DNA from 2 places in the Mesorhizobium quangtriensis genome. Region 1 is predicted to be linked to the other one. Evidence: predicted binding sites of a transcription regulator. Region 1 holds the regulator's gene; the other holds the start of a gene.
What was found. Region 1 encodes LexA, which represses DNA repair genes until DNA is damaged. Its sites were predicted from a motif close to TGTTCNNNNTGTGTTCNG; they were not measured.

Region 1 (3,403 bases):
GGACCTGATCCCGCTCTGCCACCCGCTGATGCTTACCAAGGTGACGGTCGACATCGAGCCTGACGAGACGCTGCCGGGGCTGCGCGTGACGACGATGGCCCGCGTCACCGGCAAGACGGGAGTCGAGATGGAAGCGCTGACCGCGGCGACGGTCGCCTGCCTGACCATCTACGACATGGCCAAGGCTATCGATCGCGGCATGGTCATCTCCGGCATCAGGCTGGTCGAAAAGACAGGCGGCAAGTCGGGCGACTACAGGGCTTACGCATGAGCGGGCTGCTGCCCGTCGACCAAGCGCTGGCGCGTATCCTTGCAGGCGCTGGTCCGGGAGAAGCCGAAATCGTCCCTCTCGCCGAGGCGGCCGGTCGTGTTCTGGCAGGACCTATCCAAGCGCTGCGGACACAGCCGCCGTTCGACGCCTCGGCCATGGATGGATATGCCGTCCGCGCCAGCGACGTCGCTGACATCCCTGCCTGCCTGCAGCTTGTCGGCACGGCTGCGGCGGGCAAGCTTTTTCCGGGCGAGGTCGGCCCCGGGCAGGCAGTGCGGATTTTCACCGGTGCGCCCGTTCCCCACGGGGCCGATACGATCGCGATACAGGAGAATGTCAGGCCGCTCGACGGCGACACGATCGAGGTTCTCGAAACCGTCGCAGCGGGACGCCATATCCGCAAGCGCGGGCTTGATTTCACTGATGGGGAAACGCTGCTGGAAGCGGGGCGGACACTCGACCCAGCCGCGCTGTCGCTCGCCGCATCGGCAAACCATCCTGCCCTGCCGGTCGTCAGGAAGCCGCTCGTCGCGCTTATAGCGACCGGCGACGAACTTCTGCCCCCCGGCAGCGCCACCGGTCCCGACCAGATCATTGCCTCCAACGCCTACGGCGTCGCGGCAATCGCCCAGCAGGCCGGCGCACGCGTCCTCGACCTCGGCATAGCGCCGGACAGGATCGAGGCAATTTCGGACTTGGTGCGCAAGGCTCTCGAGGCTGACGCGGATGTCATCATCACGCTCGGCGGCGCGTCCGTAGGCGACCATGATCTGGTGCACACCGCGCTGAAGCAGATCGGCATGGAGCTCGGTTTCTGGAAGATCGCGATGCGGCCGGGCAAGCCTCTCATGTTCGGGCGCCTTGGCCACACCCGCTGCCTCGGGCTACCCGGAAACCCTGTCGCCAGCCTCGTCTGTTCTCAGCTTTTTTTGAGCCCGTTGCTGGCTCGGCTCGGCGGGCGGCATTACGAAGCGCCCTTCATCGACGCTGTGCTGGGCGGCACGATGGCAGCGAACGATCTGCGCCAGGACTATGTCCGGGCCACCGTGGAATTTCTGCCTGAACGAATCGTGGCGACGCCCTTTGCGATACAGGATTCGTCGATGCTGCGACTGCTGGCCGATGCCGGCGGGCTGATCGTGCGCGAGCCTTTCGCTCCGGAAGTGAAAGCGGGCGATCCTTGCCGCGTTCTGCTGTTACGCTGAACAAAACGTCAACGTATTCATTAAAATTTAAACAGTTGCGGAACACAACTGGAACAGATAGTGTTTGTTCTGGTTTTGTTTGACCTTGATTCCTCGGGGGAATGTCGATGCTGACCCGCAAGCAACATGAGCTCCTGCTCTTCATTCACGAGCGGCTGAAGGAGTCAGGCATTCCACCCTCCTTCGACGAAATGAAGGAAGCGCTCGACCTTGCCTCCAAGTCCGGCATCCACCGGCTGATCACGGCGCTGGAAGAGCGGGGCTTCATCCGCCGCCTGCCGAACCGGGCGCGGGCGCTGGAGGTCATCAGGCTTCCCGATTCCATCGCGCCGGGCCTCAATGCGGCGAAGAAGTTTTCGCCCAGCGTCATCCAGGGCAGCCTCGGGCGCAGCCAGCCGGAGCCGGCGCCGCGAAACCGGTCTGCAAGCAATGACGACGATGCCGGGTCCGTTGCCATCCCTGTGATGGGCCGTATCGCGGCCGGCGTTCCGATCGACGCGATCCAGCACAAGACGCACTCCATCGCCGTGCCGCCGGAAATGCTGTCGGGCGGCGAACACTATGCGCTGGAGGTCAAAGGCGATTCGATGATTGAGGCCGGTATCTTCGACGGCGACACGGTCATCATCAAGAATTCCTCGAGCGCCAATCCGGGTGAGATCGTGGTGGCGCTGGTCGATGACGAGGAAGCCACGTTGAAGCGGTTTCGCCGCAAGGGCGCTTCGATTGCTCTCGAAGCGGCCAACCCCGCTTATGAAACACGGATTTTCGGCCCCGACCGCGTGAAGGTGCAGGGCAAGCTGGTCGGGCTTATCCGCCGCTATTGAGGCGCGGCTTCTTCAGGCGAAATGGGCGTGGCTGTCGGCGTGCGATCGTCGGTGACCGGTTTGTTATCATCACCAGTCTTGGGTGTTGTGCCCGGCTGGTATGGCGGCAGGCCACGGGCGGCGCGCGAGAAGGCGCGCTGAGTGTGCCATGGCCGATACGGTTTTGCGATGGCATACTGGATTGTGGGCTTGCCCGAGCCTGAGAAGGTAACTGCGGCACTTCCGTAGCGTGCAAGATCACGGGACGTCACAACCAGCAGCTCCTTCCAGTTGCAGACATCCTTTGCCGACGCATCCTCAATGAGGATGAACGTGGCGGTGCTGCAGTGATCGGCGGCTGTCGCGGCATCGGGGACAAGCGCCACGACAGCACCGGACGGATGCCGGGCAAGGCAGACGCTCTCGGCGCATGAGAAGCCGGCGGTGACGGTGACGGTCCCGTCGCTTGCAACAGTTCCCTCGCCTTCCGTAGGCCGAACGATTTCCTGTGCCTGCATGGCACGTGACCAGTTGTCGATGGTGAACTGATTGGGGCGTGGGCGGTTGATGGCGATCTGGCCGGCGCCGAGGTCGAGGCCGACGAGCCGGGCGTCTTCCGAGACCAACAGGTCGGGTTGCCGGTCGAACAGCAGGAACAGGCTGGCGAGTGCGACCGGAATGGCGGCGACGCGCAGCCAGGTCGACGTGACGGTGGCGGCAAGCAAGGCTACCGTCAGCACGGCCACCGCCTCCGGCCTGATCATGCCGACCACATCGAGGGGCGATCGTTCCGCGAACCACTGCGCTATCGCGAGCATGACGGACAGTCCGAAACCCATGATCTGGAAAAATGGGCCGTCGAGGCCGAAGGGCATGGCGAGCGAGCCCAGCACCGCGAACGGCATGACTATCACCGAGACCACCGGCATCGCAGTCAGATTGGTGAACAGCCCCAGCGACGGCATCTGCTGAAAGTGCCACGCCGCGTAGATCGCCGTTGCGCCGCCCGCAACTATGGAGGTGACCGCAAGCCCCGCGATCGCGGCCAGCGAAAAGCGAGCCGCCCTGCGCAGCAGCGTACGCTCAGCTACGTGCGCCGACGGACGGTTGCTGCGCCAGTC
Region 2 (3,403 bases), on a different contig from region 1:
GCCAAGGTCAACCTCGCGCTGCATGTGGTGGGCCGGCGCGACGACGGCTATCACCTGCTCGAAAGCCTTGCCGTTTTCACCCGCTTCGGTGACCGGATCGAGATCGAGGAAGCCGATGAGGATTCCTTTGTCGTGTCCGGTCCTTTCGCTGAGGGCGTGCCCACGGACGAGACGAACCTTGTCGTCGGGGCGCGTGATGCCCTGCGCGCCGCGCTGCCGCACGCTTCCGCCCGTGTCTCCATCATGCTGCAGAAAAACCTGCCGCCTGCCTCCGGCATCGGTGGCGGCTCCAGCGATGCGGCAGCGACTCTGCGCGGGCTGGCGAAGCTTTGGGAGCTCGACGCCGGTAACGAGCGATTGTCGGCGATCGGGGCCGCACTTGGGGCCGACCTGCCGATGTGCATCGAAGCCAAACCGCTGATCGCGCGTGGCACCGGGGAACAGCTTTCGCCGGTTGCGGGCTTTCCGTCTCTAGGGCTGGTTCTGGTCAATCCGGGCGTGGCGGTCTCGACGCCTGCCGTTTTCTCGGCGCTGAAGCGGCGCGACAATGAAGCCTTGCCCGCCCTCCCGACGCGCATCGATTTTCATACGCTGCGCAACTGGCTGGAAATGACCCGCAACGACCTCGAGGAAGCTGCATTGTCCATCGAGCCGGCAATCGGCGCTGCGAAGCGCGCGCTGGAAAATGCCGACGCCGGCTTTGCGCGCATGTCCGGCTCCGGCGCGACCTGCTTCGGATTGTTCGAGACGGGCAATGTGGCGAAGCGCGCCGCCGCCGTGATCCGCAAGCGGCACCCGGACTGGTTTGTTGCCGCGACCCGCACGATGCCTTCGGAGGATGCGCATGAGCAGGATTGATGAAAGCCGTCCCTTCATTGCGCTCGGCATCGCGGTTCTGACCGTCTCGGATACGCGCAGCCTCGCAGAGGACAAATCGGGGCAGACGCTCGCCGATCGTATCTCAGACGCTGGCCATGAATTGATCGACCGAGCCATCGTAACCGACGATGCCGAACTGATCCGCGAAAAGGTGCTTGGCTGGTCGCGGGATGAGCGCATCGATGTCGTCATCACCACGGGCGGCACGGGCTTTACGGGACGCGACGTGACGCCCGAGGCGCTTGAGCCGATCTTCGAGAAGCGCATGGAAGGGTTTTCAGCCGTCTTCCACCGCATCTCCTACGACAAGATCGGCGTTTCGACGATCCAGAGCCGCGCCACCGGCGGCGTCGTCAACGCCACCTTCGTCTTCGTCCTGCCGGGCTCACCTGGAGCCTGCAAGGACGCCTGGGATGGCATATTGAAGGCGCAGCTAGACTACCGGCACATGCCCTGCAACTTCGTGGAAATCATGCCGCGGCTGGATGAGCACCTGAAGCGCAGGGGCTGACGTCTACGTCTTTTTGGGCGCGACGACGATTTCGCCTTCGAGTCGGCGCGACGCCAGCCCCCGCGCAACCGCTTCCGCGCTTGTGGCAGTCCGCGACAGGGACGTGGCCTGACGCTTGGTGATGACAAGGCCTTCGGCCAAAGCCCTCGGCCGCGAGAACGCGCGGACGAAAAACGGCCTGCGGCTGCCCTTGGCGCGGGAGAAGCGGGCCGGCATCGTCGATTTCGCCACATGCATCACGACCGAGTCCGACCAGTCTTCCGAAAGACGTGCGCCGGGCTCGAGCAGCAGCAGCCACTCGCCTTTCGCCTGCCTTATGCCGGCTGCGATGCCGCCCGTGGCGAGATAGGTGCAGCCGGCGTGTTCGGCGACGTAGTGCGTCTGGTCGGTCGAGCCGCGGTCGCAGACGATGACCTCTCGCACGACGCCCTCCACTGCCCCGCCGATCAGCGAAGCCAGAGTTCGCGCAAGCCCCTCTTCGTCGTTCTTCGTTTCGATCAGAACGGTCAGCATCCCACAGCCGCAATAACCGAAAGCCCCGGCAGATGCCAGTTCGGCAACCAAGGATCAGAAAGTTCTTGATTTGTTCTTATTTCAGAAATAGGAATAATTTCATGAGAACGACGATTCGCCCCGCTTCCGAAACCCCTTGGGAACGCGCCAAGATGGAACAGATCGTGCGCGCCGACATTGCTGCTTTCAGCAGCGGGAGAGCCGAGATGGCGAACGCCATGATCGAGGAAAGCGGCATCAGGGTCAGGCCCGATCGCAACCGGGGCCGGTCGGCCAGTATCAACCCTACCGGCCGCTTCGAGCCTGTTACGCGCCATGTCTTCGACGACGGCTGGGAATCGCTGGAAGACCTGGCGCCATTCAAGACCGAGGTGCAGGTGGAGAAGCCGCGCACGATCATAACGCGCAACGATTCGCCCGACATTTCCTTCGACCGGTCGATCAATCCCTATCGCGGCTGCGAGCATGGCTGCGTCTATTGTTTCGCGCGGCCGACGCATAGCTACATGGGTCTGTCGCCGGGGCTGGATTTCGAATCGAAGCTCTTCGCCAAGCCGGACGCCGCAAAGCTGCTCGACAAGGAGCTGTCGAAGGAGGGCTACCAGCCACGCACGATCGCTATCGGCACCAACACCGATCCGTACCAGCCGATCGAGAAGCAGTGGCGCATCATGCGCGAGATTCTCGAGGTGCTGGACGCGCGCAACCATCCGGTCGGCATCGTGACGAAGTCGGCGCTGGTGACGCGCGATATCGACATCCTGTCCGGCATGGCCGAACGCGGCCTCGCAAAGGTGGCGCTGTCGGTGACGACGCTCGACCGCATGCTGGCGCGGACGATGGAGCCACGTGCCTCGACGCCGACCAAACGGCTGGAAGCGATCAGGCAGTTGAGCGATGCGGGCATCCCGACCTCGGTGATGGTGGCGCCGATCCTGCCGGGGCTCACCGACTCCGAGATCGAGCGCATTCTCGATGCGGCGAAGGCCGCCGGCGCGCAGGACGCAGGCTATGTGTTGCTGCGCCTGCCACTGGAGGTCAGCCCGATCTTCAAGGACTGGCTGCTCAGGCATTATCCGGATCGCTACCGGCACGTCATGTCGCTCATCCGCTCGATGCGCGACGGCAAGGACTACGATTCGGAATGGGGCAAGCGCATGCGCGGCACCGGGCCCTACGCCTGGCAGATCGGCCGACGCTTCGAGATCGCCGCCCGCCGGCTCGGGCTGAACGCACGGCGCACGTCGCTGCGCACCGATCTTTTTGAAACCACGCCGAAGAGGAATGAGCAGCTCATGCTGCTCTGACTCCAGGCGAAACGAACCCGTCCGGCCCCGCCCCCGGCCTTGGACGGTCGCTTGCCAAACCCGCTTCCCCGGCGGACGGCAGGCCTTGCGGAGAATCGGGAGCGATGCGAGCATTACCGCAACATGGCTCGTCAACGCCCCGATTCTCCGCCCCTCTTCGATCTGGTCCAGAAGCCGGATTTCTCCTTCGAGA

Region 2: the regulator LexA is predicted to act here: its motif matches at 1,964-1,981, upstream of ABMA32_RS06745 (PA0069 family radical SAM protein).

Annotation. Positions count from the first base shown of each region.
Region 1 covers NZ_JBEBMF010000003.1:468,544-471,946, reverse strand. Annotated here, with positions in the region: gene moaC (cyclic pyranopterin monophosphate synthase MoaC) at 1-271, shown strand, start outside; gene ABMA32_RS18075 (molybdopterin molybdotransferase MoeA) at 268-1,476, shown strand; gene lexA (transcriptional repressor LexA) at 1,584-2,303, shown strand; gene ABMA32_RS18065 (ComEC/Rec2 family competence protein) at 2,297-3,403, opposite strand, start outside.
Region 2 covers NZ_JBEBMF010000001.1:1,381,693-1,385,095, reverse strand. Annotated here, with positions in the region: gene ABMA32_RS06760 (4-(cytidine 5'-diphospho)-2-C-methyl-D-erythritol kinase) at 1-858, shown strand, start outside; gene moaB (molybdenum cofactor biosynthesis protein B) at 845-1,390, shown strand; gene ABMA32_RS06750 (glycosyltransferase family 2 protein) at 1,394-1,903, opposite strand; gene ABMA32_RS06745 (PA0069 family radical SAM protein) at 2,056-3,210, shown strand; gene ABMA32_RS06740 (ribonuclease HII) at 3,334-3,403, shown strand, end outside.